4 regions of the Pseudomonas sp. Marseille-QA0332 genome follow, and region 3 is predicted to be linked to each of the others. Evidence: riboswitches for the same ligand, from Rfam matches in the RefSeq annotation. Region 3 holds a riboswitch; each other region holds the start of a gene.
The links. Region 3 has a riboswitch for cobalamin ahead of ACY8GK_RS04845 (cobalamin biosynthesis protein). Riboswitches for the same ligand answer to the same signal wherever they lie in the genome.
Positions count from the first base shown of each region.

Region 1: it holds a riboswitch for cobalamin, as region 3 does, so the genes downstream of both, cobO (cob(I)yrinic acid a,c-diamide adenosyltransferase) here and ACY8GK_RS04845 (cobalamin biosynthesis protein) in region 3, are expected to answer to the same signal.
Region 2: it holds a riboswitch for cobalamin, as region 3 does, so the genes downstream of both, ACY8GK_RS06255 (TonB-dependent receptor plug domain-containing protein) here and ACY8GK_RS04845 (cobalamin biosynthesis protein) in region 3, are expected to answer to the same signal.
Region 4: it holds a riboswitch for cobalamin, as region 3 does, so the genes downstream of both, ACY8GK_RS06090 (ABC transporter substrate-binding protein) here and ACY8GK_RS04845 (cobalamin biosynthesis protein) in region 3, are expected to answer to the same signal.

Region 1 is NZ_CM143106.1:979-8,597, forward strand. It holds gene ACY8GK_RS00010 (C40 family peptidase) at 1-491, shown strand, start outside; gene ACY8GK_RS00015 (C40 family peptidase) at 628-1,167, shown strand; cobalamin riboswitch at 1,302-1,519, shown strand; gene cobO (cob(I)yrinic acid a,c-diamide adenosyltransferase) at 1,663-2,274, shown strand; gene ACY8GK_RS00025 (cobyrinate a,c-diamide synthase) at 2,271-3,566, shown strand; gene bluB (5,6-dimethylbenzimidazole synthase) at 3,563-4,213, shown strand; gene cbiB (adenosylcobinamide-phosphate synthase CbiB) at 4,210-5,118, shown strand; gene cobD (threonine-phosphate decarboxylase CobD) at 5,111-6,103, shown strand; gene ACY8GK_RS00045 (cobyric acid synthase) at 6,100-7,554, shown strand; gene cobU (bifunctional adenosylcobinamide kinase/adenosylcobinamide-phosphate guanylyltransferase) at 7,556-7,619, shown strand, end outside.
Region 2 is NZ_CM143106.1:1,324,980-1,332,598, reverse strand. It holds gene ACY8GK_RS06275 (LysR family transcriptional regulator) at 1-305, opposite strand, end outside; gene ACY8GK_RS06270 (GNAT family N-acetyltransferase) at 560-1,039, opposite strand; gene hisN (histidinol-phosphatase) at 1,374-2,165, shown strand; gene ACY8GK_RS06260 (HAD family hydrolase) at 2,509-3,174, opposite strand; cobalamin riboswitch at 3,292-3,495, shown strand; gene ACY8GK_RS06255 (TonB-dependent receptor plug domain-containing protein) at 3,586-5,544, shown strand; gene ACY8GK_RS06250 ((2Fe-2S) ferredoxin domain-containing protein) at 5,553-6,287, shown strand; gene ACY8GK_RS06245 (ABC transporter substrate-binding protein) at 6,284-7,219, shown strand; gene lexA (transcriptional repressor LexA) at 7,323-7,619, shown strand, end outside.
Region 3 is NZ_CM143106.1:983,722-991,340, forward strand. It holds gene ACY8GK_RS04830 (transporter substrate-binding domain-containing protein) at 1-2,467, opposite strand, end outside; gene ACY8GK_RS04835 (response regulator transcription factor) at 2,474-3,088, opposite strand; gene cobM (precorrin-4 C(11)-methyltransferase) at 3,538-4,287, opposite strand; gene ACY8GK_RS04845 (cobalamin biosynthesis protein) at 4,315-4,746, opposite strand; cobalamin riboswitch at 4,981-5,195, opposite strand; cobalamin riboswitch at 5,311-5,509, shown strand; gene cobW (cobalamin biosynthesis protein CobW) at 5,606-6,673, shown strand; gene cobN (cobaltochelatase subunit CobN) at 6,677-7,619, shown strand, end outside.
Region 4 is NZ_CM143106.1:1,285,261-1,292,879, forward strand. It holds gene ACY8GK_RS06060 (AraC family transcriptional regulator) at 1-447, shown strand, start outside; gene thpR (RNA 2',3'-cyclic phosphodiesterase) at 426-998, opposite strand; gene lpxO (lipid A hydroxylase LpxO) at 1,161-2,060, shown strand; gene ACY8GK_RS06075 (carboxymuconolactone decarboxylase family protein) at 2,180-2,524, shown strand; gene ACY8GK_RS06080 (GNAT family N-acetyltransferase) at 2,603-3,172, shown strand; gene ACY8GK_RS06085 (DUF1624 domain-containing protein) at 3,480-4,658, shown strand; cobalamin riboswitch at 4,721-4,916, shown strand; gene ACY8GK_RS06090 (ABC transporter substrate-binding protein) at 5,040-6,053, shown strand; gene ACY8GK_RS06095 (FecCD family ABC transporter permease) at 6,050-7,066, shown strand; gene ACY8GK_RS06100 (ABC transporter ATP-binding protein) at 7,063-7,619, shown strand, end outside.

The DNA.
Region 1 (7,619 bases), 980 kb from region 3:
TGTTCGGCGAGCAAGCAGAAGCGGCCGAAGACGAAGTGGAACCGTTCTCCAGCGCCAGCAAGCCGTATCAGCTGCCCATGCTCGCCGACAGCATTCTCGAGCGTGGCAAGGAACTGATCGGTACGCGCTATCGCTTCGGCGGTACCTCCGAGCAGTCGGGCTTCGACTGCAGCGGTTTCATCGGCTACCTGTTCCGCGAAGAGGCCGGCATGGACCTGCCGCGCTCGACCCGCGAAATGATCAAGGTCGACGCCCCCAAGGTTTCGCGCAACAAGCTCAAGCCAGGTGACCTGCTGTTCTTCAGCACCAATGGCCGTGGACGCGTGAGTCATGCCGGCATCTACCTGGGCGACAACCGGTTCATTCACTCCAGCAGCCGTCGCAGCGGTGGCGTACGCATCGACAGCCTGGGCGATCGCTACTGGAGCAAGACCTTCATCGAGGCCAAGCGCGCCCTGGCCATGGCGCCGACCAACCTCGCACGCAACTGACGACAAAGGTCATGGTCCAACCACGGCGGCGGTGCTGAAAAGCTCGCCGCTGTGCGTATTTACAGAAAGCGTCTAATCTAATTTCTCAACTCTTTTCGGCTATTGCCCGAACGGCTCAGACAGGAAGCTCTGAATCATGGCGATGTTGGCGCGCTTCGCATTCCTTTCCCTGGCAGCCTTGCTGGCTGCCTGCTCCAGCCAGGCACCGGCCCCCGCGCCGGCCCCCATGCCCAAGCCCCAGGCCGTCCATGCCGCGCCGTCGTTCTCACCCGTGGCCGAGGACGTGCTGTTCCGGGCGATCGGCCTGGTCGGCACGCCTTATCGCTGGGGCGGCAACACACCCGACTCCGGATTCGATTGCAGCGGCCTGATCGGCTATGTCTACCGGGACGCCGCCGGCATCAGCTTGCCGCGCTCGACCCGCGAGATGATCGGCATGCGCGCGCCTACCATCGACATGGGTGCCCTGCAATCGGGTGATCTGGTGTTCTTCGCCACCAACGGCGGCTCGCAGGTCAGCCATGCCGGTATCTACGTCGGCGAAGGACGTTTCGTTCACGCGCCGCGTACCGGCGGGACGGTACGACTGGACTACCTGTCCAACAGTTATTGGCAGAAGGCCTACCTGCAGGCCAAGCGGATCATTCCATCCGGCCATCTGGCCCAGAATCCCTGATCCGCAAGCCGCAAGCCGATCGTGTCGAGCTCGCTCCGGCGCCGGTCTTGAAGATGGAGTCGCTGGCCAAGGCGACTCGGTCTGCTTCGACTTGCCGCTCGCCGTCCATTGACGCTCCGCCAGCAACCCTCTAACCTTCGCCGCGTGTTTCAGGTGCCCTGCGAGCCGCCGCTCGGCAGGGTGAAACTGGGAAGCCGGTGGACGCTCTTGCAGCGTGAGTCCGGCGCTGCCCCCGCAACGGTAAGCGAATCGAGCTCGCGCACGGCCACTGGGCATCGCCCCGGGAAGGCGCGTGAGCCTGGGCCAACACCCCTTCGCAAGCCCGGAGACCGGCCTGTCACTGCCAACGGCATCACGGAGGGTGATGTGCGGAGCCCTGCGACGCTGGTCGCAGCCCCTGCGCGTTCTCCATGAGCCAGCCATTCATCTGTCGCCTCCTGGTACTGCTCGCCTGTCTTGGCCGGTCGGTGTGGCGGCAGCCTGCGGAGAACTTCGATGAGCGAATCCACCGACCGTGACCAACGTCACCTGGCGCGCATGCAGCGCAAGAAGGCGGTGATCGACGAGCGTATCGCCAACGCCCCGAACCAGTGCGGCCTGCTGCTGGTGCTGACCGGCAACGGCAAGGGCAAGAGCAGCTCGGCGTTCGGCATGCTCGCCCGCGCCATGGGGCATGGCATGCGCTGCGGCGTGGTGCAGTTCATCAAAGGTCGCCAAAGCACTGGCGAAGAGCTGTTCTTTCGGCGTTTCGCGCCAGAGGTGCGCTACCACGTGATGGGCGAGGGCTTCACCTGGGAAACCCAGGACCGCCAACGCGATATCGCCGCGGCCGAGGCTGCCTGGGCCGTGTCGCGGCAAATGCTGCAGGATCCGTCGATCCAGTTCGTCGTGCTCGACGAGCTGAACATCGCGCTCAAGCATGGCTATCTCGACCTCGATCAGGTGCTGGGCGACCTGCAGGCGCGGCCGCCCATGCAGCATGTGATCGTCACCGGTCGCGGCGCCAAGCCGCAGCTGATCGAACTGGCCGATACGGTCACCGAGATGGGCATGGTCAAGCATGCCTTCCAGGCCGGTATCGGTGCGCAGAAAGGCATCGAACTGTGAGCCGGACGCGACACTGCCCGGCGGTATTGATTGCCGCGCCTGCCTCCGGGCAGGGCAAGACCACCGTGACCGCCGCCCTGGCCCGCCTGCACCGCAACCTCGGGCGCAAGGTCAGGGTGTTCAAGTGCGGGCCGGACTTTCTCGACCCGATGATCCTGGAGCGCGCCAGTGGCGCGCCGGTGCGCCAGCTGGACTTGTGGATGGTGGGCGCCGAGCAAAGCCGCAAGCTCCTGTGGCAGGCCGCCGCCGAGGCCGACCTGATCCTCATCGAAGGGGTCATGGGCCTGTTCGACGGCACCCCCTCGAGCGCCGATCTGGCACGTCATTTCGGCGTTCCGGTACTGGCCGTCATCGATGGCACGGCCATGGCCCAGACCTTCGGTGCGCTGGCCCTGGGCCTGGCACGCTACCAGGCCGACCTGCCGTTCGCCGGGGTCCTGGCCAACCGGGTCGGCAGCCTGCGCCATGCCCAGTTGCTCGAAGGCAGCCTGACCGAGGGCTTGCGCTGGTACGGCGGCCTATCACGCGAGCGCGGCATCGAACTGCCCAGTCGCCACCTCGGATTGGTGCAGGCCAGCGAGCTGAACGACCTGGATGCACGGCTCGACGCCGCCGCCGATGCCCTTGGCGCCAGCTGCGATGCGACGTTGCCGCCTGCGGTGGCGTTCCAGGCGCCGCTAGCGCACACGCCCGTGCCAGCCCTGGCCGGCGTGCGCATCGGGATCGCTCGGGACGAGGCCTTCGCCTTTCTCTATGGCGCCAATCTCGACCTGCTGCGCGAGCTGGGCGCCGAGCTGGTGTTCTTCTCGCCGCTGCATGATCGGCAACTGCCGAGGGTCGACAGCCTTTACCTGCCTGGCGGCTATCCGGAGCTGCATCACCAGGCGCTGGCCGCCAACGTGCCGATGCTCGAGGCGATCCGCGACCACCATGCCCAGAACAAACCTTTGCTGGCCGAATGCGGGGGCATGCTCTACCTGCTCGACGGGCTCACCGATGTGGCCGGCGAGCGCGCCGGGCTGCTTGGCTTGCTGCCTGGCGAGGCCGTGATGCAGAAGCGCCTCGCCGCCCTGGCCCTGCAAGCGGTCGAACTGCAGGAAGGCACCTTGCGCGGGCATACCTACCACCATTCGCTGACCGAGACCCCGTTGCAACCTGTCGCCCGCGGCCAGAGTCCCAACGGTGGACGGGGCGCCGAGGCGGTCTACCGGCTTGGCCGGCTGGTCGCTTCCTACGTGCATTTCTACTTCCCTTCCAATCCGGACGCGACGGCGGCGCTGTTGCGACCATGAACGACCAGGCTTTCAGTGCTGCCGAGCGGGCAGCGGTGTACCGAGCCATCGGCGAGCGCCGGGACATGCGTCACTTCCGCAGCGGGCAGGTGCCACCGGAGCTGCTGGCGCGCCTGCTGGCCGCGGCGCACCAGGCGCCCAGCGTCGGGCTGATGCAGCCCTGGCGTTTCATCCGGATCAGCGACGCGGCACTGCGCGCCAGGATCCAGGCCCAGGTTGAAGAAGAGCGCATACGTACTGCCCAGGCCCTGGGCGAGCGCTCCGAGCAGTTCATGAAACTCAAGGTCGAAGGCATCGCCGAGTGCGCCGAAGTGCTGGTCGCGGCCCTGATGGACAAGCGCGAGGCGCATGTCTTCGGGCGCCGAACCCTGCCCGAGATGGACCTGGCTTCGCTGGCCTGTGCCATCCAGAATCTCTGGCTGGCAGCGCGCGCCGAAGGCTTGGGGATGGGCTGGGTCTCGCTGTTCGATCCGCAGGCGCTCGGCCAGTTGCTGGGCATGCCGAGCGGGGCCAAGCCGGTGGCGATACTCTGCCTGGGGCCGGTCGAGGCTTTCTACCCGGCGCCGATGCTGGTGCTGGAGAACTGGGCCGAGGAGCGTGCGCTCGAGACCCTGGTGTATGAAAACCAGTGGGGGAGCCAGCCATGAGCATCGCCTTGCTGGTCGTGATGGGCGTGGCCCTGGACGCCTTGCTTGGCGAGCCGCGCCGGCATCATCCACTGGTGGCGTTCGGACGGCTGGCCAGTCGCCTGGAAAAACGCCTCAATGCTGGCGGGCGCGGCTGGCGTAGCCACGGTGTCACGGCCTGGTTTATCGCCGTGGTGCCGCTGACCCTGGTCGTGCTGATCCTTTCCTGGCTGCCGGGCATCGGCTGGCTGGTCGATGCGCTGGCGCTGTACTGCGCCCTGGGCATGCGCAGCCTGGGCGAGCATGTGCTGCCGGTGGCCCAGGCGCTACGCCAGGGCGACCTGGCGCAGGCGCGCCAGCGGGTCGGCTACCTGGTCAGCCGCGAGACCGCGGAACTGGACGAGCCGGCGGTGGCGCGGGCGGCGACCGAGTCGGTGCTGGAAAACGGCAGCGACGCGGTGTTCGCCGCCCTGTTCTGGTTCGTCGTCGCCGGGGCGCCCGGCGTGGTGCTGTATCGCCTGAGCAATACCCTCGATGCCATGTGGGGCTATCGCAACGAACGCTTCGAGCGCTTCGGCTGGGCCGCTGCGCGCATCGACGATGTGCTCAATTTCCTGCCGGCGCGGCTGGTGGCGCTGACTTACGCACTGCTCGGCAAGACGCGCCTGGCGCTGGCCTGCTGGCGTCGCCAGGCGCCCTTGTGGGACAGCCCCAATGCCGGACCAGTGATGGCAGCGGGGGCGGGAGCCCTGGGCGTCGAGCTGGGCGGCCCGGCGATCTACCATGGCCAGCTCCACGAGCGCGCGCGCCTGGGCCAGGGGCCGGTGGCCGATGCCGGGTCGATCGAGCGTGGCTGGAACCTGGTGCGCCGTGGCGTCTGGCTATGGCTGTTGCTGATCTGCCTGGGGAGTCATCTGTTTGATTGAGCATGGTGGACGCCTGCTCGGCGCGGTGCGCCAGTACGGCATCGAGCGCGAGCGCTGGATCGACCTGTCCAGCGGCCTGGCGCCCTGGCCTTACCCGATCCCGCCGATCCCGCCGGACGCCTGGGCACGCCTGCCGGAAACCGAGGATGGCCTGGAGCAGGCCGCCCGCGACTACTATCGAGCGCATCAGGTGCTGGCACTGGCCGGTTCCCAGGCCGCCATCCAGGCGCTGCCATACTTGCGTGCGCGCAGCCGTGTCGGCGTGTTGTCGCCTTGCTATGCCGAGCATCCGCATGCCTGGCGAGAAGCCGGGCATGCGCTGCTGGAGCTGCGCGATGGGCAGGTCGACGCCGAGCTGGACAACCTCGATGTGCTGCTGCTGGTCAACCCCAACAACCCGACCGGCCGGCGCGTGCCACGCGAGCGGCTGCTCGACTGGCATGCCCGGCTGGCCGCCCGTGGCGGCTGGCTGCTGGTCGATGAAGCGTTCATGGACAGCACGCCCGAGCAGAGCGTGGCGGGCCAGGCCGACCGGCCCGGGCTGATCGTGTTGCGCTCGTTCGGCAAGTTCTTCGGCTTGGCCGGCGTGCGCCTGGGCTTCGTCGTCGCCGAGCAGGCCTTGCTGGCCCGTCTGGCCGAGCGCCTCGGGCCTTGGACCGTCAGCGGGCCGGCACGCATCGTCGGCCAGGCGTGCCTGGCCGATGTCGCGCGCCATCGGCTCCAGGCCCAGCGCTGCGCCGAGGCGAGCCGGCGGCTGGCCGCGCTGCTTGGCGACAGCGGGTTGCCGCCGACGGGAAGCTGCGATCTGTTCCAGTACATCGCCACGCCCCTGGCCGCACCCTTGCATGAGCACCTGGCCCGTTGCGGCATCCTGGTGCGCCTGTTCGTCGAGCCGGCGGCGGTGCGCCTGGGCCTGCCCGCCGAGCCCGCGCACTGGCAGCGCCTGCGCCAAGCCCTGGAAGCCTTCGACAAGGAATCGACATGACCACCTTGATGGTGCAAGGCACCACCTCCGACGCCGGCAAGAGCACGCTGGTGACTGCTCTGTGCCGCTGGCTGCTGCGCCAGGGTGTCGGTGTGGTGCCGTTCAAGCCGCAGAACATGGCGCTCAACAGCGCCGTGACCGCCGACGGCGGCGAGATCGGTCGGGCCCAGGCGGTACAGGCCCAGGCCTGCCGCCTGGCGCCACACACCGACATGAACCCGGTGCTGCTCAAGCCCAACAGCGATACCGGTGCCCAGGTGATCGTCCACGGCCGGGCGGTGACCAGCATGAACGCGGTCGCCTACCACGACTACAAGGCCATCGCCATGCAGGCGGTGCTGGCCTCGCACCAGCGCTTGAGCCAGGCCTACCCGGTGGTCATGGTCGAAGGCGCCGGCTCGCCCGCCGAGATCAATCTGCGTGCTGGCGACATTGCCAACATGGGCTTTGCCGAAGCCGTCGACTGCCCGGTGATCCTGGTGGCCGACATCAACCGCGGCGGGGTCTTCGCCCATCTGGTCGGGACCCTCGAGCTGCTCTCGCCCAGCGAGCAGGCACGGGTGCATGGCTTCGTCATCAATCGCTTCCGCGGCGACATCGCCTTGCTGCAGCCGGGCCTGGACTGGCTCGAACAGCGTACCGGCAAGCCGGTGCTCGGCGTGCTGCCCTACGTCACCGACCTGCACCTGGAGGCCGAAGATGCCATCGACGCGCGCCAGGCCGTCAAGCATGGCCCATTGCTCAAGGTGATCGTCCCGGTCCTGCCACGCATCAGCAACCACACCGACTTCGACCCGTTGCGCCTGCACCCGCAGGTGGATCTGCAATTCATCGGGCCAGGCCAGCCGATCCCGGCCGCCGACCTGATCATCCTGCCTGGCTCCAAGAGCGTGCGCGCCGACCTGGCACAGTTGCGCGCGCGCGGCTGGGAGCAGGCCATTGCTCGCCACCTGCGCTATGGCGGCAAGCTGATCGGTATCTGTGGCGGGCTGCAGATGCTGGGCCTTCAGGTGCATGATCCGCTGGGGCTGGAAGGGCCGGCCGGCTCTAGTCCGGGGCTGGGCCTGCTGGACTACGCCACCGTGCTCGAGGCGCACAAGCAGCTACGCAATGTCAGCGGTACCCTGGCGCTGGACCAGGTGCCGATCGCCGGCTACGAGATCCATGCCGGCGTCACCAGCGGCCCGGCGTTGTACCGACCGGCGGTGCGGCTGGCCGATGGGCGCTGCGATGGCGCCATCAGCGCCGACGGCCAAGTCCTGGCGACCTACCTGCACGGGCTGTTCGAAGACAGTCGCTCGTGCGCGGCACTGCTGCGCTGGGCCGGGCTCGAAGCGGTACAGCGCGTGGATTACCAGGCCATGCGCGAGCGCGACATCGAGCGTCTGGCCGACCTGGTCGAACGTCACATGGATACCACACGCCTGCGCGCGCTTTGCGGAGTAGCCTGACATGCGCACCTTGATCCTCGGCGGCGCCCGCTCCGGCAAGAGCCGCATGGCCGAACGGTTGGCCA
Region 2 (7,619 bases), 340 kb from region 3:
TCGCCCAAGGTCTGTGGCACCCCGAGACGCAAGGTGCCTGAAGGCGCGCCGTCGTTGGCCACCAGCTCGCGCAGGGCGTCGATTTCCCGCAGGATGGCCTTGCATTGCTCATACACCCTCAAGCCCATGGAGGTCGGCTTGAGCGGCTTGGTGTTGCGGTCAAGCAAGGTCACGCCCAAGTCTTGCTCGAAGTTCTGTATGCGTCGGGTGATCGCCGGCTGGGTCAGTTGCAAGGCTTCGGCGGCGAGATTGGTCGACTGGCAACGGATGACGGCCACGAAGGCGTCCATGTCATCGATTTTCATATCCGGCGCTCACATATCGAACCAAGAGAAGATGCCAGGTAAGAATAATCCGTGATGCACCGGTTGTCACAGCGGTTGAGGTATGGAAGAGGTTGCCTGAAGCCGCTTCGCCGCCCAGTCGCGGCACGGCGACGGCTCCTGCGCAGGGCGGCCGGCCTTGCAACTACCCATCGATGGGGCCGCAAGCTTGGCTTGCGTGGCAGTGGCCGCCGTCAGGATCCAGAACCGGCAAGCGACAAGCCTGCCGAACCAGATCAACCTCGAGCGAACGCCAGCAGCTTCTCGCCCGTCAGTCGGTAGCGAATCCATTCATCCTGCGGTTCGGCGCCCATCGCGTTGTAGAAACCGATTGCCGGCTCGTTCCAGTCCAGCACGCTCCATTCCAGCCGACCGCAGTCATTGGCCACCGCTTCTCGGGCGATATGCCGCAACAGCTCGCGCCCAGCACCGCCGCCACGCTGTTCGGGCGTGACGTACAGGTCTTCCAGGTAGATACCATTGCGTCCCAGCCAGGTGGAGTAGCTGTAAAAGTACACGGCGAAACCGATGGCCTCGCCGTCGCGCTCGCAGATCAGGCTGCTGGTCTTGGCGCCTTCGTCGAACAGGGTGCGTTCGATGTCGGCAACGCTGGCGATGACTTCATGCCGGGCACGCTCGTATTCGGCAAGTTCAGTGATGAAGGCCAGGATTTGCCCGGCATCGCTGCGGCGGGCGGGACGGATGGTCAAGGTCATGGGCTTTGATTCCGATTGAACAGGCCGCCATGGTAGTGGACTTGGCGCAAGCTGCAAGCCACAAGCAAAGCGGATTGCGCCGACTGCACAATGTGCCTTACATACCTGGCCCGAGGCTGCACCACCAACGTGGTAGTCATCGCCGCATGCTGCAGACCCGCGCCGGCTGCTGCTGTTCGATCTGTCGATGGCTACGCTGCTGCTGATTTCGCTGTATCCGTTGCTGTCCATGGAAGCGAATTTTCCTTGGTCCTCCGCCGAGCCCGCGGCATGCGCTTCGAAGCGCGGCGACTCGGGTATGATGCGAGCCCTTTTCCCGAACGAGGCCAAGCCCATGTCCCTGACGCCTGAACAGACCGACGAGTACCGCGCCTTCGCCGAGCGCCTGGCCGAGGCTGCCGCGGCGGCGATCCAGCCGTATTTCCGTGCCAGCCTCGATGTCGAGGACAAGGGCGGGCGGCTGTACGACCCGGTCACCGTGGCCGACAAGGCCGCCGAGCAAGCCATGCGTGCGCTGATCCAGCAGCATTATCCGACACACGGCATCCTTGGCGAGGAGCAGGGCGTCGCGCTCGGGAGCAGTCCGCTGACCTGGGTGCTCGACCCGATCGACGGGACCCGCGCCTTCATCACCGGCCTGCCGTTGTGGGGCACGCTCATCGCGCTCAACGATGGCACCCGGCCTGTGCTTGGCGTGATGAACCAGCCATTCACCGGCGAGCGCTTCATCGGCACCGCGCAAGGTGCCTGGCGCAGCGGCACGCCGCTCAAGACTCGCGCTTGCGCCGACCTGGCTTCGGCCACCCTGATGTGCACCACTCCAGACATGTTCGACACCCCAGCGCGCAAGAGCGCCTTCGAAACCGTCGCCAGCCAGGCACGGCTGATGCGCTACGGTGGCGACTGCTATGCCTACTGCATGCTCGCCTCGGGTTTCGTCGACGTGATCGTCGAGGCCAGCCTGCAACCCTATGACGTGCAGGCGCTGATGCCCATCATCGAAGGCGCGGGCGGGGTGATCACTGCCTGGGATGGCGGCACGGCCCAGCACGGGGGGTGCGTGGTGGCATGTGGGGATCCGGTGTTGCATCGGCAGGTGGTGGAGATGTTGCGCGGGGCGATGTAAATGCCTGACGCTCGCTGACCATGGGCTTTCAGTAGCAAGTGGTATGGGCCGCATCGCGGCTTGTACGAAACCATGCCACGACGCTCAGGGAGCCATCATCGAACGTGACCGGTGGCGCCGGGCTGCTGCTTTGCGGTGGCCTGCTGCGTCAGCGTTACGGCTCCGGTACCGCCCAGATCGGATCGGCATCGCAGCCTTCGGGGCGAGGCTGGCTGTTGCAATATCGCAGCAGGGCTTGCGCGCCGCTACTTCAAGCGACGAAGGTTTGAAAAGCGACGGGACAGCGAACCGGCCTGAGGTGGAGGATGGCTCCCGGATGCCTAAAGTCTTTTCGTAGCCTGGCCTAGCCTTCAGACTCCATGCGGTCTATTACCTTCCACAATCGCGAATCCTCGAAATCCGCGACCACCAGGTCGGCGCCTGCCGCCAGCAGGTCCTGGGGCTGCTGGGTGGTCGCCAGCGCCACGGTGAACACGCCTGCCGCCCGACCAGCGCGCACGCCGGGCAGGGAATCCTCGAACACCAGTGCCTGCGTGGCGCTGGCTCCGAGCCGCTGCAGCGCGGTGAGGTAAGGCAAGGGGTCGGGCTTGGGACGGGACATGTCCTCGGCCGCCAGGACGTGTTCGAAACGCTGGCGCAGGCCCATGGCGCTGAGCATGTGCTCGGCGTTCAGGCGTGGGGCGTTGGTCACCACGCACATGCCGATTCCGCGTCGCTCGGCATGGGCCAGCAGGCGCAGCAGGCCGGGCAGGGGCTCGAGGCGGGGCGACAGCTGGCGAAACAGGGCTTCCTTGCGTTCGGCCAGCGCCTGGCATTCGGCGGCGCTGGCCTGGGGAAACAGTGCGGGAAACAGCTGGCGATTGGCGCGGCCACTGATCTGCTCGTTGAACTGCGCCTGGCTCAGCGTGCGTCCGTCATGCGCGTGCAGCAGCTGGCGGAAGGCTTGCAGGTGCAGGGTATCGGTATCGGTCATGGTGCCATCGAGGTCGAACAGCAGGGCGCTGAGCATCGGGTCTCCTGGAAAGGGCAAAACCTCAAGCTACCACAAGCCGATGAGGGTTTTTCGTTCTGCCGGTCGTATGCGGCAATGCCTTGGCACTCTTGACGCAGAACCGATGCGGGTGTTCAGATGCCGCTCGATCCAGGTGCCCCATGCCGCCGCGCATGGGGTGAAACGGGAAACCGGTACGCTCTTCGAGCCAGTCCGGTGCTGCCCCCGCAACGGTATGCGAGTGATGCCTTCGACAGACCACTGTGGCCAATTGGCCATGGGAAGGTGATGGTATCGAGCCTCGTGAGCCCGGAGACCGGCCTGGAGCTTCTATGGCAAACACCTGCGGTGGGCGGGCATGGGCCGGTATTGGCGCGTGCGCGATTCCTGCTCCTGCGTGCTTCTGCGAAAGTCACTTTCGAGAAGAGCATGATTGCTGTGATTCGTTCCTCACGTTTCTCCCTCACGGCCCGAACCTTGTCCCTGGGCTGCCTGTTCAGCCCGCTGGCGCTGGCTGAAAACGATGCTCTGACGCTTGACCAGCAGATTGTCTCGGCGCCGTCCGTGGAATCCACCACGGTGGCCGCGATGGCCCAGTACGGCAGCAAGGTGGAGCTGGTCAGCCGCGAGCAGATCGAGCGTGCCGGGCCAGGCGCCGATATCAGCCGAGTGATGCAGATGTTCATCCCCGGTTTCTACATCGCGCCGAAGAATGGCCCGTTCGACTACGGCACCTATTCGCTGCTGGGTGGACGCAACGACGATACCTTGGTCCTGCTCGATGGCGTGCGGCTGAACAATCGTCTCTACGGTGGCTTGTACCTGGATACCTTGCCGGCCAGCGCAGTGGAGCGCATCGAAGTGCTCAAGGGTGGCCAGAGCCTGCTGTTCGGCACCCAGGCCGTGTCGGGCGTGATCAATATCGTGACGCGCAGCCCGCAAAGCCGCCAGGCCTCGGGGCAGATCGACCTGGGGCTGGATAGCGTCGGCGGCAATGCGTCAGCGGCACGGATCGAGCGGGTCCTTGCCAATGGCTTCGGCGACCTGGGCCTGCTGGCCTACGTCAGCCACGATGTCTCCGATGGCTATCAGCCATTTCGCAACCGCGACCTTGCCGGCAACGTCAGCGACAGGCAGCGAGGCTATGAAGTGAGCACTTTCGGTGGCAAGGCGATCCAGGCCTTCGGCGATGATGCGCGCCTCGAGCTGTTCTACCAGTATGCGGACGCCAACCTGGACTTCGCCCGGCCCGTCAACAACCGCAAGACCATGAACGATCGTGTGCAGCAGATCGCCACGGCCACCTTCGAGCAGCGTATCGACGAGCGCCTGAGCTACTTCCTCAAAGGGCACGTCAACGATTGGGATACACGTTATACCCGGATCGACAATCGCGCCGGTGGCGGCCGGAAGGTAGTCAACCATGAAGACTACTGGGGCTTCACCGACTGGGGCCTGCAAGCCGAAGGCAAGGCCGAGTTCGATGGCGGGCATGTGCTGGTGTTGGGCGCTGACAGCCAGTGGTTCAAAGGGCAGGATGACGTGCTGGTGATCGACGACAACAAGGCCCAGGCCCATGCCCTGTACGTGCAACTGCGTCCGCGGATCGCCGCCTTGCCGGCCTGGCACCCGAGCATCGGCGTACGCCATGAAGCGATGAGCGGAGGTAACGGCGCCACGGTGGGCATGCTGACTTCGCTCTACGACCTGAGCGACGACTGGCAATTGCGCGGCCAGTACGGTACGGCCTACAAACTGCCCAACGCCGAGCAGCTGTTCGTCAACGAGCCTGGCGAGGAGATCGGCAACCGCGATCTCAAGCCCGAGAAAAGCCGGAACGCCGAAATCGGGCTGGATTATCACGGACGGCTGTTCGCCCGTGAATCGAGCGTCAGTGTCACGCTGTTCAAGCGCAAGATCACCGACCTGATCACGCTCGATGGCGCGCAATGGGTGAACGGACAAGGGCGTGTGCAAGTGCGCGGCTTCGAAGCCGATGCGAGGATCGAGCTCAACGATCGATGGAGCCTGCAGGCAGACATGACACGCAATCTGAGCGAGTCGCGCAGCGGGGCGACGCTCAACGACGTGCCAGGCTTCTTCGCCCGTTCGCGGATCGGCTACGAGTCCGCGGATCGTACCTGGGGGGCAGGCGGCGCCATTCGCTACATCGGCGACGTGGTCAGCTCCAGGGGCGTGGACTACGGTCATTACTCGGTGGTCGATGCCGATGTCTACGGCTACCTCGACAAGGCCAGCCAGCATCGCGTGGGCCTGTTGCTGGAGAACCTGTTCGACCGTGATTACGTGACCAGTCGAGCAAGCAACGTCGACAACCTTGGCCGGCCGTTCACCGCCGAGCTGCGTTATACCTACGTTTTCCAATGAGCGCGAGCATGGGCTACCACCGTGTACTGTTCGTCGGGCCTGGCCTGGGCCGCGGTTCGGGCGGCCAGGCCTTTGCCGCACAGATCCGCCAACTGCGTGGCGACCACGCAGGCCAGGACATCATCGATACCCTCGAGAGCTTCGACGAGCTGTGGGCTGCCCTGCGCGACGCGTTCGCGCAGGGGGTGGAGCGCCTGCTGGTGGTGGACCTGGAACCAACCTGCGATGCGGCCTACCTCGACTGGCTGCGTGACGAGCTGGGTTGCCTGGCCCGGGCGCATGCCGGCCAGCCGCGAGTCTGGATCACCGCCCAGGCCCTTGGGCGGCGTGGACTGGATGCGCGCATGGCCTGTGCCAGCATCGAGGAGCATGCCCGGCACCTGCCTTGCGAAGAGGTCAGCACGGTCGCCAGCGATCCCGGCTGGACACAGGTGCCTGCGCACGCCCGGCACGTGTTTCTGTGCACCGGCCCGCGCTGCGTCAGGCGTGGCGCCTTGCCTCTCTGGAAAAACCTGCGCCGGCAGCTGCTGGAGCGCCAGCTGATCGAGACGCCCGAGGGTGTATTGCTGACGCGCACTGGCTGCCAGTTCCCTTGCAATCTGGGGCCGGTGCTGACGGTTCATCCGGATGGTTGCTGGTATCGGTTGCGTGATGCGCAGGAGGTGCAACAGCTGGTGGTGACGCACCTGCAAGGCGGGGTGATCGCCACGGACTTGCTGATCGCAGAAGGCCGGCGCCCATGAGCAAGTCCTGGCTGCTGTCGCTGGCCTTGCTCTGTGGCACGTCGGCGCTGGCCGACAGCTACCGCAACTGTGACCAGGATTGGCGACGCCCCGATGCGCCGCCTCAGCGCATTGTCGCCCTCAACCAGCATGCGGCCGACCTGCTGCTGGCCCTGGAGGTGGGACCAGCGCTGGTCGCTGTCGCCTATCTCGACGATAACGCTGCCGCCTACCACCAGGGCCGCTATCGCGGCGTGCCGGTCATCGCACGTGAATACCCTTCCAGCGAAGTGCTGTATGCACAAGATCCAGACCTGGTGGTCGGTGGGTTCGCCTCGGCATTCGGCCCGGGGATCACCTCCAGAAACCGCCTGGCTGAAAATGGTATTGCCTCTTACCTGCTCGAGTCGGCCTGCGCTGGCCATTCACTGGATTATTTCGGCCTCGTGCGACGCGACCTGAGCACCCTCGGTGAAGTCCTCGGCAAGCAGGAGCGCGCCCTCGCACTCATCGAGGCGATGGATGCCGACCTGGCGCGCGCCAGGTCGACCGCACCGGCAGGTACGCCCTTGTCGGTCTTCTATCTCGATGGCGAGGTCCATGGGCTGAACAGCGAGGGTGGGCGAGGTTTCGTCAGCGCACTGCTGCTTGCCGCGGGCGCGCGCAACGTGTTCGCCGGGCTCGATCAGTACCGTGTCACCGTCAGTCCTGAGACCTTGCTGGGCGCTGATCCTGATGTGATCGTGCTGGCCGACGCGGTCTGGTCGCCAGCCAGTCGCAAACGCCGGTTGCTGGCTCACGACCCTGTGCTCTCGACCCTCAGGGCGGTACGCGAGAACCACATAATCGACATTCCTTTCACGCAATTGATGCCTACCCCGGCCAGCGGCCGGGTGGCGCTCGGGCTGGCAACCCGGATCAGCGCCCTGCGGGGCCTGGAGCCGGCGCGCTGAACGATGCCCGACAGGCAGTGGACCGGGCAGGCTCGCCTTGGACGCGCCGTTTCGCTGCCTGCCTGGCCAAAGGGCTGGTCAGTGTTGGCAAAAAAGAGTACAAATGTGCTCCATGGACATTCTGACCCCCAAACGCCAGGCGATCCTCGCGTTCATTCGCGAACGAATCGCCGACCATGGCCAGCCACCGAGCCTGGCCGACATCGCCGAGCGCTTCGGCTTCGCCTCGCGCAGCGTGGCGCGCAAGCACATCACCGCCCTGTGCCAGGGCGGCTTCATCGAGGTCACGCCGAACCAGGCACGCGGCATCCGCCTGGCCGAGCCCCTGCGCCGGCCCGAACTTCTCGAATTGCCGGTACTGGGCCGGGTGGCGGCGGGTGCGCCGATCGGGCCGGACCTG
Region 3 (7,619 bases):
CGAGCAACAGGTGCACGTCGACCTGCGTGCCGACGCCCTGGACGCTCTGCAAGTGCAGGCTTCCGCCCATCAGCTCGCAGAGGGTCCGGCTGATCACCAGCCCCAGGCCAGCGCCTTGCTGGGCCCGCTCACCGGCGACTTGGGCGAAGACCTTGAACAGGCGCGCCTGGTCCTGCTCGCTGATGCCGACGCCGCTGTCGCGTATCTGCAGATGCACCGGCAACGGTTGCCCCGGCGGCACGCCAGCGAGGACGAGGTTGACCTGGACATGGCCCTGGTCGGTGAACTTGATGGCATTGCTCAGCAGATTGGACAATACCTGTCGGACCCGCAACGGGTCGACCTGGACCCAGGCAGGGGCCAATGGCAGGCTGGCATGCAGGCGCAGGCCCTTGACCCTGGCATTGCCCTCGAACACCCGCAAGGTCGAACGAACCAGCTCCACCAGGTCGGTGGGCACCGGCTGGAGGGTCATGTGGCCGGACTCGATGCGCGAAATGTCGAGAATGTCGCCGATCAGCGCCAGCAGACCGACCGCCGAGTCATGCGCGGCCTGCAGCGAGGCGCGATCAGGCCGCCCTTGCTCGCTGTCCTGCAGGGCCAGTTCTAGCAGGCCGATCACGGCGTTCATGGGTGTGCGTATCTCGTGACTCATGATGGCCAGGAAACTGCTCTTGGCACGGTTGGCCTGTTCGGCGTTGTCCTTGGCCTGGCGCAGTTGCTCGAGCAGGTCGCGGGTCACCGCCAATTGGCCCTGCAGCGCCTGCTGGGCCTCGGTCCGCTGCTGGATGAGCCGGCGCAGGTAGCTGTTCCAGAACACCACGCCGGCCAGCAACAGCGCGGAAAACACCAGGATCTGCAAGGCGATGGTGCGGTAGTCGTGCCACGGACTGGCGCCGACCAGCGCATTGGTCCGCCAGCGGCCGAGCAACTGTTCCATTTCCTCCGGGGCGATGGCCAGCAAGGTCTTGTCCAGGATCGCTTGCAGCTGGGGTTGCCCAGGCGCCACGGCGAAGGCGGCGATGGCCGGGTCGTCACCGTACAGCGAAGCGATGCGCAGCCGATCCTTGAACAGACGGCTGATGTAGTAGCTGGCGTTGACTTGCGAGCTGAGCGCCAGGTCGGCCCGACCGCTGGCTACCGCGTCCATCATGCGCAACGGGTTTTCCACTTCCACCACGCGTGCGCCGGGATGGTTCGCCAGCAGCGCCGGGGTCAGTGGCGAGCCGCGCAGCAAGGCCACGCGCTGGCCGCCCAGGCGCAGCGGTAGCGCTGGCCGCGGCGCATCGCTGCGGGTCACGATGACCCGCGGGCTGACCAGGTAGGGGCGGGTATAGAGCAAGCGCTTGGCGCGTTCGTCGCCATAGCCCAGCGCGCCGATCAGGTCCGCCTGGCCGCTGGCTACCTGGTCGACCATGGCCTGTACCGAGTCGCTGGACTGGATGTCGAAGTGCAGGCCGGTGCGCAGGCTGATCCGCTCGAGCAGGTCGATGGTCATGCCGCTGAGTCGCTGCTGGTCGTCTTCGAAGGTCAGCGGGGCCAGGGTGGGTGTCACCAATACCTTGACGGTGGGATGCTCGCGCAGCCAGCGGCGCTCTTCGCGGGTCAGAGCCGAGGTCTGCTGTTCGAGCAGCGTGCGTGCGGTGCCGCTGGTCCAGCGACGCAGGATGTTCAGTCGCTCGCTGTCGCCGATGGCGGCCAGCGCTCGGTCCAGCAGGCTGCGCAGGCGAGTGGCCTCCTGCGACAGGGCGAAGGCGAAGGATTCGCGGGGCGCCTGCACGAAGTGATCGATGCGCAGCTGGCCCAGGTAGCTCTTGGCGATCAGGTAGTCGCTGCTGATCGCATCGCCCAGGTAGGCATCGGCCTGGCCCAGCAGCACGGCCGACAACCCCGCCAGTGTCGAACTCAGCGGCATCAGCGTGGCATTGGGGTACAGCGCGCGGACTCGATCGTGAGGCAGGTAGTGGTCGACCATGGCCAGGCGCAGGCCGGCCAGGTCATGGGCAGTGCCCAGCGATCGATCAGGCAGTGTGACCAGCACGGGCAAGTCGTCGGCATAGGGTTGGCTGAGCATCAGCTGGGCGTCGGCGGCCTCGAACGCATTGGAGCTGCCGAGCAGGTCGATTTGCCCGGCGTGCAGCGCCGCGATGGCTTGGCCGCGATCGGCGAAGCGTCGTACCTCGATGGGGATGCCGAGCAACTGGCTGACCAGGCCAGCGTAGTCGGCGCTGATGCCTTCGTAGTCCTGGCGGCTGATATTGATGTCGAACGGTGGATAGTCGGGGCGTGAGCTGCCCAATACCAGCACCTTGCGCTGGGCGAGCCATTGCCGGTCCTCCGGTGGCAGGTCCAGGGGCCGGACGATGCTGAGCGAGCGGCCCAGCAAGTGACGGGGTTCGAAGTCCAGCGCCAGGGCCGGCCAGCATGCGAGCTGGCTCAACAGCAGGAGCAGCGCGAGGGCTCGCATGGAGGCTTAGGTCACCTGGTTGCGCTTGGCCAGGTCGACCATTTCCACCAGCGATTCGGTCTTGAGCTTGTCCATGATCCTGCCTCGGTAGGTGCTGATGGTCTTGGCGCTGAGGTTCATGCGCTCACCGATGTGCTTGTTGTTCTCGCCGCGTGCGAGCCGGCGCAAGACCTCCACCTCGCGGTTGGAAAGGCTGGCCAGTCGGTCGTTCTCGCTTTCCAAGGTATTGCTGTTGACCGACATCTGCGGAAAGGTCGAATAGCCCTTGAGCAGCGCCTTGAACGCGAACACTACCGCATCGAGGTCTTCGTCCTTGTTGACGAACGCCGCGATGCCGGCATCCAGGCAGCGGCGCACGTACAGGTCGGCCGGTTGACCGGTCAGCACCATGATGCGTGGCGGCGGTTCCATCTGCTTGAGGCGCTTGATCACTTCCATGCCTTCGAGCTTGGGCAGCGCGATGTCGAGGATCACCACGTCAGGCTTCAACGTGCGGGCCATGGTCACGGCTTCGCTGCCGTCGCAGGCCTCTCCGACGATGATGAAGCGTTCGCGCTCGAGCAGCATGCGTACCGCCAGGCGCACGGTGGGGTGGTCGTCCACCACCAGCACAGTTGTCATGAGAAACTCCTGTCGGAAATTCATCCGTTTCCCGAGTTATCCAGGAAACTATCTGTCAGTAACTGCTTACAGTGCGGCGCACGATACGTCGAATCCGCGGTATTGATAATGGCTAGCATAGAAATGTTGAAAAAGAAGGGCGGTTTTGTAGAAAAATCCTACAAATTATTCGCCGGCCGAGATCGTTACCGCGCCGGGCAGAGGCCACCAGGAACGCCGAGGCTGGCCGGGGGCTCTGCGCCAGGTCGGCGCCATGCGGCCATAGAGGCCGCGGCCTGGGCTGTGCGGGAAAGTGTCTGAACGGCGATCACACCATGTTGCAAGCAGGCTCGAATGCTCGTCTACCAAGCGTGAGCGCGTCGTCCTGCCTGGTTTCGCCTTGCCTGGGCGCCGCTCGGCGACTTCCCGCACGAACACTGTGACAGGGCATCCGGCGAGTGCGGAAAAACCTAGCCGGGCCGGTAGAGATGGGCATGTCCGGCGCGGTACAAGGCGGATTCGGAAAAGGGCGCGTCCCCCAGGACGTGGCCGACCAGAATCAGCGCGGTGCGCCGAAATCCCTTGGCGCGTACCTGTTCGATGATGTCCGCCAGCGTGCCCCTGGCCCAGTCCTGGTCTGGCCAGGTTGCCCGATGCACCACCGCGACAGGACAGTCACGCCCGTAGAACGGCAGCAGCTCGGCAACGATGCGCTCGAGATGCCGCACGCCCAGGTGGATGGCCAGCGTGCTGCGATGTCTGGCCAGGTCTGCCAGGGCCTCGCCTTCGGGCATTGGCGAGCTGTCGCCATAGCGCGTGAGGATCACCGTCTGGGCGATGTCGGGTAGGGTCAGTTCGCAGCCGAGCAGGGCGGCGCTGGCAGCTGTCGCGGTGACGCCAGGAATGATCTGGTAGTCGATTCCCAGTGTTCGCAGATGCCGGATCTGCTCGCCGATGGCCCCATACAGGCTCGGGTCGCCGCTGTGTACCCGCGCCACGTCCAGGCCTTGGGCGTGGGCATCGCGCATCGCCTCGACGATCTGCTCCAGGTGCAGTTCGGCGCTGTTGATCAGCGTGCTGGCCTGGTGCCCCTCGAGCACCTGGGCTGGAACCAGCGAACCGGCATAGATGATCACCGGGCAGCGACGAATGAGCCGCTGCCCCTTGACCGTGATCAGTTCGGGGTCGCCGGGGCCGGCACCGATGAAGTAGACCGTCATGAAAAGTCCTTGCAGGCAAAGCGGCCATTATCTGGCAAAAGGGGCATTGCAGGCCAATGCCAGCGTCGCTTGGCCAGCGCTCTGGCGCGGCACCAGCAATTGGGCCGAGCCGCATGCGCGCGTGGCCACGGCCAGCGCTGCGCTTTCAGCGATGCCCCAGCAGCCCGTGTGCCGCCAGGCAGCGCTGGAGCGATGGCTCAGGGAGGCTTCGAAAGCGGCCAGGTGCAAGCTGCCGAAACATTCGAACGGTATGTCCAGGCGTGCGGCCAGCATCAGCAACCCCGGCTCGCCGATCTTCAGGTCGATGCTGGCCAGGCCTTCGAGCGCCCGCAGTGGCAGCGCATGCGCCTCGAGGGTCGATCGCAGCAGGTCGATCAGAAGATCGGCCGGGCAGCCTCGGCGGCAACCGAATCCGGCGAACAGCCTGATTCCTGGCCAGGCCGTCTCGGCGGTGGGCATGAACGCTTTCCTCTGCTGGGTGGCGGATGACGAGCAGGCGCGGCATGGCCGGGCCAATGCTCCAGGCCGAAGCGAGCGCCTGCCCAGCGCGGGTTTTCCAGGCTTTATACGAAAGTGCCTACGCGACGATCAGGCTACGTTGAAAACAGGCTCGGAATGTTCATTTACAACAGTAAGCTCCGCTTGCTCGCCTGTTTTCGCCTTGCCTGATCGCCGCTCGGCGACTTTTCGTACAAAGCCCAGGGGCGTCAGGCCGATCTGCGGGCTGGCGAGCAGGAGCATCGCTCCTGGAAACGTCGCCTTCGCGTGTCGGCAGGACACGGTGGCCTTGACGTTTCGCTCGCTGACCGTTGCGGGGCAGCACCGGCGGCGTCCGGCCCGCAGGGGCGCGTGACGCACCGGTTTCCCGTTTCACCCTTGGCAGGGCCGCTTGACGCGATGGCGTAGCAGACCACGCGCCCGGGGCGCCGTCAATCGGTAGTCGGACACCGACGCCGAGCGAGCGCCGGACGCGCCGATCGCAGCGCGAGGGTCGCTCGAAGTTGACCGCTCGCCGGGCACTGCGTAGCCTTGCCGCTTCGAGGTTCTCCGACCTGCGTCGGAGCTAAGACGGGAACGCGGTAGAAGCCGCGGCTGCCCCCGCAACTGTAGTCACCGCAACAGGACCCTCCGGGCCACTGCACGCAAGCGCGGGAAGGCCTGGTCCGACCGGCCAGGGCTGGTAGGTGCAAGCCAGGAGACCTGCCTCGACACGTTCGCGACTTCAACCGGGCGGGGTGACCCGGTGACGAGCCAGCCCGGCCTCATGGCGCCAGGGCCTGTCGTCCCGCATGCCCGCCATCCTGCCAAGGGCATCGACATGAAAACACTGGCCAAGCTTCCCGTCACCATCGTCACCGGCTTTCTCGGCTCGGGCAAGACCACGCTGCTGCGGCATATGCTGGATAACGCCCAGGGACGGCGGATCGCCGTGATCGTCAACGAATTCGGCGAGCTGGGCATCGACGGCGAGATCCTCAAGCAGTGCAGCATCGGCTGCACCGAGGAGGAGGCCAGCGGGCGCGTCTACGAGCTGGCCAATGGTTGCCTGTGCTGCACCGTGCAGGAGGAGTTCTTCCCAGTCATGCGCGAGCTGGTTGCCCGGCGTGACGATCTCGACCATATCCTCATCGAGACCAGCGGCCTGGCCTTGCCCAAGCCGCTGGTCCAGGCGTTCCAGTGGCCGGAAATCCGCAATGCCTGTACGGTCGACGCGGTGATCACGGTGGTCGACAGTCCTGCCGTGGCCGCCGGCACCTTCGCGGCCTATCCCGAGCAGGTCGATGCCCAGCGCAAGCTCGATCCGAACCTGGATCACGAGTCGCCACTGCACGAGCTGTTCGCCGACCAGCTGGCGAGCGCCGACCTGGTGGTGCTGAACAAGGCGGACCTGATCGACGCCGAGGGCCTGGCCAAGGTCCGTGCCGAAGTGCTCGAGGAACTGCCGCCGGCGGTCAAGGTGATCGAGGCCAGTAGTGGCCGACTGCCGCTGGAGGTACTGCTGGGGGTGGGCGCCGAGTCCGAGGTGCACATCGACGCGCGGCGTACCCATCATGACAGCCACCACGATGACGAAAGCCATGACGCGCATGACCACGACGCTTTCGACTCGATCTCCATCGACCTTCCGCCAGCCGACGAGCGTCGTCTGCTCGACGCCTTGTCGGGCCTGGTGGTGGAGTTCGGCATCCTGCGCGCCAAGGGCTTCGCGGCCATTCCCGGCAAACCCATGCGCCTGTTGATCCAGGGCGTGGGGACACGTTTCGACAAGCACTTCGACCGTGCCTGGGGGCCGGACGAGCCACGTGTCACACGCCTGGTGCTGATCGGCCAGGCACTCGATGCGACGCTGCTCGAGGCGCGCCTGCGCCAGGCCCTGGAGGCCTGATCGATGCACCTGCTGCGGACCCAGCCCGGCGGCTTCGTGCCGGATGACAGCATTGCCGATCTCGGCCAGACACCGGCGGACCTGGTGATCCTGTGCAGCGGCGACTCGCACCTGGCGCTGTTGGCCGAAACCGCCGAACGGCTGCCGGACGATTATCCGAGCCTGCGCCTGGCCAATCCGATGCAGGTGCAAAACCATGCCTCGGTCGATCTCTACGTCGATCAGGTCCTGCAACACGCCAAGCTGATCCTGGTCTCGCTGCACGGTGGTGTCGGCTACTGGCGCTATGGCGTCGAACGACTGGTGGAACTGGCCAGTCGAGGGGTCGAGCTGATCATGGTGCCCGGCGACGACCGGCCTGACCCGGAGCTCACCGACCTGGGCACGGTCCGTGGCGCCGAGGCCGAGCGACTGTGGCATTACCTGCGCCAAGGCGGCAAGGGCAATGCGCTGAACCTGTACCGCTGCCTGGCCAGCCTCTGGTTGCAGCGCACCTACCCGTGGGAAGAGCCGCAGGCATTGCCGCGCACCGTGGTGTATCACCCGGTCGAAGGCCGTGCCGGGCTGCAGGACTGGTATGGCCAGTGGCATCGACGACAGCCCGTGGCGCCGATCCTGTTCTATCGTTCCCATCTCCAGGCGGCCAACACCGCGTTCATCGACCGTTTCTGCGAGCGTCTCCAGGCTGCCGGCCTCAACCCCTTGCCGATCGCGGTGGCGAGCCTCAAGGAAGCGGCCTGTCTGGCGCAGGTCGAGGACTGGCTGGACGAGGTCGGCGCCGAGGTGCTGATCAATACCACCGGGTTCGCCCTGTCCAGCCCCGAGCGTCCGAGCCTGCGACCGCTGCGCCGGGACATCCCGGTGTTGCAGGCGATCTGTGCCCAGGACAACCAGCTTGCCTGGGAAGCCAGCGAACAGGGCCTGGGCGCGCGTGACCTGGCCATGC
Region 4 (7,619 bases), 300 kb from region 3:
CTGCATGACCCGCTCGATGCCCGCGTGCTGGGCCCCTCGCGGGTGCGCGAGGTGCTTTACACCGCCTTGCGCGGCCCTCAGGCCGGCGCGCTGCGCGCCCTGGTGGAACAGCAAGGCCACTTCGCACGGATCGGCACGGCCCTGAATCACCTGCGCGAACACTATGCCGCTGCGCTGACCGTGGAGGAATTGGCCAGCCTGGCCAACATGAGCGTCTCGACCTTTCACGAACACTTCAAGCGCTGTACCGAACTGGCTCCGATGCAGTATCTCAAGCGGCTGCGCCTGCTCAAGGCCCAGCAAGTCCTCATCGGCGAAGGCCTGAGCGTTGCCCAGGCGGCTCATCGGGTCGGCTACCAGAGCGCCTCGCAATTCAGCCGGGAGTACAAGCGCCAGTTCGCTCGCAGCCCGGGCCAGGAGCGACCCTACCAGGGCCTGCCGGTGTGAGTGTCCGGCAACTGCTCGGCCATCGTCCAGTGCGCGAGCGGCCAGTAACGACCCTTGCGCGATTCATACAAGGCGAAGCCTCTTGCGTTGAGGTGAAATGCCGGCGCGCTGGTCGCCTCGGGCGCCTGGCCATGAAAATCCCTTGCCAAGGTCAGGTGCGGTCGATATTCGCGCGACTGCTCCTGGAAACCCAGTGGTAAGAGCGTCTGCTGCAGGTCGTAGACCAGTCGGCGCAGCACCGGCGGGGTCTGTCCGGGCTCCAGCACCAGTACCCTGGCGCGTTGCCAGGCCTGGAGCCGGTCGAGTGACAGCCGCACCGGCATGCTCGGTTTGGCCAGCTCATCCACGGCGGTGCAGATGTCTGCGAGCCGGACAGTATCGACATCGCCGAGAAACAGCAGCGTGAGGTGGAAATTTTCCGCCGCGACCGGCTTGCCGCTTCGCAGGCCCAGTTCGCGTCGCCATTGCGCGATGGCGCGGCGCTGCGGTTCGGGGCAGTCCAGGGCGAAGAACAACCGCTTGAAAGGCTGGCCTGCTTCACGTGTCTCCATGGCGCTTCTCCTTCAGCCGAACCTCGATGGACCGTGGCACAGCCCAAGCATTCGATTCAGCTTTCTTTCCCAAGGTAACAATTTGTACAAAGCCTGCCTGCATTTGTTTATGCTGACACGCTTAAGCGCTGGCGCGTCATCCCTGTTGGCTTAGTGTTCCTCATGAAAATCGCATTCGTACTGCTCTTCGTCCTTTCCATCGCCCATGTCCACCTGCGCGGTCGGGTCAGGCACAAGCTGACCCGTCAGCTCGGCGACCACTCCAGTTTCCTGGCGCCGGTGAACACGTTCCTGTACCTGTTCTCCCGCCATCCCGCCAAGCCTTACCTGCCGGTAGAGGCGTTTCCGGAACTCCAGCCGCTCAAGGACCACTGGCCTGAAATCCGGGACGAGGCGCAACGGTTGCTACAGGTCGGACAGATCAAGAAGTCCGACAACCATGACGATGTCGGTTTCAATTCGTTCTTCAAGAGTGGCTGGAAGCGCTTCTACCTGAAGTGGTATGGCGAAAGCCACCCATCGGCGATGACCCTGTGTCCGCGGACCACCGAGCTGTTGCAGGGCATCGGCTCGGTGAAGGCAGCCATGTTCGCCACGTTGCCCCCCGGCGCCAAGCTGGTGCGCCACCGCGACCCGTATGCCGGATCGTATCGCTACCACCTGGGCCTCGATACGCCCAACGACGACGGCTGCTACATCGATGTGGACGGCGAACGCTATGCCTGGCGCGATGGCGAGGCGGTGATCTTCGACGAGACCTACATTCACTACGCCGCCAATACCACCGAACACAATCGAATCATCCTGTTCTGCGACGTCGAGCGGCCGCTCAGGTACCGCTGGGCAACGGCGTTCAACCGCTGGTTCAGCCGCAACGTGATGGCGGCCGCCGCCGCGCCGAACGACACCAACGACAAGACGGGCGCCATCAATCGCCTGTTCACCCGGATCTACAAGATCCGCGCCCGGGGCAAGGCGCTGAAGAAGCGCAACCGCCTGCGCTACTACCTGGAAAAATGGATCGTGGTGGCCGCCTTGGTCCTGCTGTTCATCTACATCTGATGCGTTTCCGAGCAGGTCGTGCTGCCAAGGTAGTAGTTGCCCCCTTCCATCGCAGCCCTGCAACGTCCGGTGCGTGATCTAGCCTGAAAGCTCCAATGGTCGATTTCGAGGCACAGACGATGAGCATGATGGATTGGGACACCTACCGCAGGCAGTTGATGGCCGGCGTCGAACAACTCGGGCAGCTGTCTGCGGACACTGTCGCCGGCTATGTGACCGCCAGCGGCGCGGGGGCCAAGACCGGCCACCTGGACGCCAAGACGCGCGAGCTGATCGCCATCGCGGTGGCGGTGACCACCCGTTGCGATGGATGCATCGCGGTACATTCGCAGCAGGCGGTGAAACAGGGTGCCACGCGCGAGGAGATCGCCGAGGCGCTGGGCGTGGCCGTCGCGCTCAACGCTGGGGCTGCCCTCGTCTATTCCACCCGCGCCCTGGATGCCATCGACAAGCGCGAAGGCTGAGCGAGCGTCGGCGCCTGCCCTCTTGCAGGCGGGCGCTGGGCCGCACAGACTGGCGCCCCCTGTTCGATCGGAGCCACCATGATTCACATCCGTCCCATGACCGCAGCCGATTTCGAGCTGTTCTGGCCGACCTTCGAGGCTGTCGTGCGCGCCCGGGAAACCTATGCGCTGGATCCTGCCATGACTTTCGACCAGGCGCGGCAGTTATGGCTGGACGTGCCCTTGCGGACCCTCGTCGCCGAGCAGGACGGCGAACTGCTCGGCAGCTACTACCTCAAGGCAAACGCCGCCGGCCCTGGCGCGCATGTCGGCAATTGCGGCTACATGGTCTGCGAGCAGGCGCGTGGCCATGGCGTGGCGCGCCTGCTCTGCGAGCATTCGCAGAAGCTCGCCCGCCAGGAAGGTTTCCTGGCCCTGCAGTTCAACAGCGTGGTCGCCAGCAACGAAGTGGCCGTGGCCTTGTGGTGCAAGCTGGGGTTCGAGACCGTCGGGCGTTTGCCGCGTGCCTATCGTCATGCCACCCTCGGCCTGGTGGATTGCCTGGTGATGTACAAGTGGCTGGCCGAGGATCCGGTGGTGGAGAAACCTCCACTGCTGATTGGCCGCAGGAACATCGAAGCGCGCGTTTCGCGCCGGCGCGGTGTGTAGGCGCGACCATAGCCGGGGCGCCGATCCGCGACGCTGGGTGGTGAACGGCCACCGTACCGCTTCGTCCGCGCCGGAGCGGCCGCGATAGCCCGCGATGCGGCCCCCTCAAACCCTGCGAATATCCCGGTTCAAGACTCTGTCGCTTGCCCGCCCCTGGGTCGCTGCGCGCCCTATCGCGGCCGATCCGATGCTGCGGCGGCTCCGACACGGCCACATTGCAGCCCAACCCCGTCAGGGTCTATCCGTCAAATGAAATTAGTTATAAGATAACGTTTCAATTATCTCCATTCTTGCCCGCGATCTTCCAATGACAAGCCTAAGCGCCACTCCCCCACCTACCTCGACCCTCGTCACCCAACGCCTGCAAAGCATCGATGCCCTGCGCGGCCTGGTGATCGTGTTCATGCTGCTCGACCATGTCCGGGAGACTTTCTTCCTGCATCGCCAGGTCAGCGATCCGATGGCCGTGGACGTCACCGAGCCTTCGCTGTTCTTCAGCCGGACATTGTCGCACCTCTGCGCACCGGTCTTTGTCCTGCTCACCGGCCTGTCGGCCTGGCTGTACGGCGAGAAGCACCAGGGCCGTGGGGATGTCTCGGCCTTCCTGTTCAAGCGTGGCCTGGTTCTGGTGTTGCTGGAATTCACCTTGGTGAACTTCGCATGGACCTTCCAGTTGCCGCCGAGCGTGATCTACATGCAGGTGATCTGGGCCATCGGCCTGAGCATGATCGCCCTGTCCGCGCTGGTCTGGCTGCCTCGCGGGTGGCTGCTGGCGCTCGGCGTGGCCATCGTCGCCGGCCATAACCTGCTCGACGGACTGCACTTCCCGTCCGGCTCGGCCATGCATGTGCCATGGGCCATCCTGCATGACCGTGGCTGGCTCGAAGTTTCCGAGAGCTTGCGCCTGCGTACTTCCTATCCGGTCCTGCCATGGATCGGAGTGATCGCCCTGGGCTATTGCCTTGGCCCCTGGTTCGGCCGCGCCAGCCAGGCTGGCCTTCGCCAGAAGCGGCTGCTGCTGGCCGGCACCGCCGCCTTGGCCGGGTTTCTGTTCCTGCGTCTGCTCAACGGCTACGGCGAAGCACCTTGGCAGGTCCATGCCGACACCATGCAGACGCTGATGAGCTTGCTCAACATCACCAAGTACCCGCCTTCGCTGCTGTTCCTGGCCTTGACCCTCGGTTGCGGCCTGCTCCTGCTATGGGCCTTCGAGCGATGCGGGCAAACGCGTTGGATCAGCATCCTGGCGGTCTTCGGGGCCGCGCCGATGTTCTTCTACCTGCTGCATCTGTATGTGCTCAAGCTGCTCTACCTGGTGTGTGTCGCGCTGTTCGGTCTCGACCAGGGCGACTATTACGGCTTCGACAGTGTAGGTGCGGTCTGGTTGGGCGCGGTGTCGCTGGCGGTGGTCCTGTACCTGCCCGTGCGCTGGTTTGCCCGGCTGAAGGCGCGCCGGCGCGACATCGCCTGGCTGAAGTATTTCTGAACCCTGGCGGCGTGCCACGGGCTGGGACAGGTGCATTTGGCTTGTCGCGATGCGCCTGGCCCGTCTAAGATGCCGCCGCCGGTTTCCGTCAAGGAACTAACAGGGAATCCGTGGCTGCCTGTATGCAGCGAAACGGAACTGCCCCCGCAACTGTAGGTGCCGAGCCCACTTCAGCGATGCCACTGGGTCAATTCCCGGGAAGGCGAAGTCGGGCCATGACGCATCAGTCAGGAGACCTGCCGGCACGCATTCACCAACCGGCGGGGTGTCCGGGATGGCCATCTCCACCCGTCCAGGGTGCAGCCACACGTCATGGGCGTGTGGCTGGCGATGCCTGTCCGTGCGTCTGTCCCGTGCACCCACGATAGGAGATCGCCCCACATGCTGCCCCGTTTCGTCACCCTGCTCGCCGCGCTTGGCGCCACCGGCCTGGCCCAGGCGGCCAGTACCCATTATCCGTTGACCCTCGATAACTGCGGCATGTCGTTGACCTTCCAGCAGGCGCCGCAGCGTGTCGTCACGATCGGCCAGGCTGGCACCGAGATGCTCTACGCCCTGGGCCAAGGCGACAAGCTGGTCGGTACCTCGCTGTGGTTCAACGATGTGCTGCCGCAGTACAAGGCCCAGGATGCCAAGGTCGAACGCCTGGCCGACAACGATCCGAGTTTCGAGGCGGTGATCGGCAAGCGCCCGCAATTACTGGCGGTGCAGCTGGAATGGATGGTCGGTGCGCAGGGAGTGGTCGGCACCCGTGAACAATTCCATGAGCTGAATATCCCGACCTACCTCATGCCTTCCGACTGCGAGGGCAAGGACAACCTGGTCGGCGCCGACGGCACCCGCCTGCAACCGTTCCAGATCGAGACCGTGTACCGCAGCATCAGCCAGCTGGCACGGATCTTCGACGTGCAGGATCGTGGCGAGGCGCTCAACCAGGCGCTGCAGGCCAGGCTCGCCAAGGCCAAGGCCAGCCTCGCCGGCAAGGACCTGTCCCACACCACTGCCTTGTTCTGGTTCTCCAGCGCCGACCTGGATATCGACCCCTATGTCGCGGGACGCAAGGGTATTCCCGACTTCATGCTGCAGAGTCTTGGGGTGCGCAATGTCGTCGAGTCGGATGAGGAATGGCCTACCGTCGGCTGGGAAACCCTGGCCAAGGCCAACCCTACCTGGCTGGTGATCGCGCGCATGGACCGTCGCCGCTTCCCTGCCGATGACTTCCAGAAAAAACTGCAATTCCTGCGCAACGATCCGGTGACACGCAACATGGACGCGGTGAAACACGACCGCATCATCGTGCTCGACGCCCATGCCATGCAGGCCAGCCTGCGTCTGTTCAGCGGCCTGGAGACGCTCGCCGCGGCATTTTCCTCGGGTAAAGCGCCACAGCCATGATGCGCCTGTTCATTCGTGCCGCCTTGGTCCTCGGTGCCCTGTCGCTGGCCTTGCTGGCGGGCATCGGCATCGGTGAAACCCGCATGACGCCCACGGTCATCTACCAGGTGCTGGCCAACCAGCTGTGGCATGCCGGCTACCTGGTCGATCCGATCGACCAAGGCATCGTCTGGAACTACCGGCTGACCCGGACCCTGGTGGCTGCCGCCTGCGGCGCGGGCCTTGCGACCTGCGGCGTGATCCTGCAGGCGCTGCTGCGCAATCCGCTGGCCGAGCCGTACCTGCTGGGCCTGTCCGCTGGCGCGTCGACCGGCGCGGTGCTGGTCGCCTTGCTGGGTCTGGGCGCCGGCGCGCTGTCGCTATCAGGCGGCGCGTTCCTCGGCGCGCTGGCCGCTTTTGCCCTGGTCCTGCTGCTGGCCCGTGCCAGCGGCCCAGCCAACGGCAATGCCCAGGTGATCCTCGCCGGAATCGCCGGCTCGCAACTGTTCAATGCCTTGACCGCGTTCTTGGTGACCAAGTCGGCCAGCGCCGAGCAAGCGCGCGGAATCCTGTTCTGGCTGCTGGGCAATCTCAGTGGCGTGCGCTGGCCATCGGTATGGCTGGCCGTGCCGGTGGCCGGCGCCGGCCTGGCCATGTGCCTATGGCACCGACGCGCGCTGGATGCGTTCACCTTCGGTAGCGATTCGGCCGCTTCGCTGGGCATTGCCGTACGCCGGGTGCAGCTGCTGCTGATCACCTGCGCCGCGCTGGTCACCGCGGTGATGGTGTCGATCGTCGGTGCGATCGGCTTCGTCGGGCTGGTGATCCCCCATGCCCTGCGCCTGCTGCTGGGCCCCGGCCACAGTCGCCTGCTGCCGGCCAGCGCGCTGGGCGGCGCGCTGTTTCTGATCGCCGCCGACGTGCTTTCCCGAACCTTGATTCCCGGCCAGGTGATTCCGGTGGGCGTGGTGACGGCGCTGATCGGCGCGCCCGTCTTCGCCCTGATCCTGGTCAGCCGCAGGAGTCCGCGATGACTGCCATGATGCCCGCGACCCCGACCGCGCCACTCGCTTGCCAGGGGCTGGGCTATCGAGTGCGTGGCACCCAGTTGCTCTACGGGATCGAACTGTCCGTGCAGGCAGGCGAGACCCTAGGCATCGTCGGCCCCAATGGATCGGGCAAGTCGACCCTGCTCAAGCTGCTGGCCGGCCTGCGCCAGCCCGATGGTGGCCAGGTGCAGCTGCTGGGCCAGCCGCTGGCGCGCCTGCCGCGCCGCCAGATCGCCCAGGCGCTGGCCCTGGTGGAGCAGCAGGCCGACACCCATGATGCGGTGAACGTGCACGATGCCGTGGCGCTCGGGCGCACCCCCTGGCTATCGGCGCTGGCGCCGTTCACCGCCGAGGACGCCGCGATCGTCGACCAGGCCCTGGCCGACCTGGATGCCTTGCACCTGCGCCAGCGAACCTGGAGCAGCCTGTCTGGTGGCGAACGCCAACGTGTGCACATCGCCAGGGCGCTGGCCCAGCGCCCCAAGGTGCTGTTGCTCGACGAGCCGACCAATCATCTGGACATCCAGCACCAGCTGAG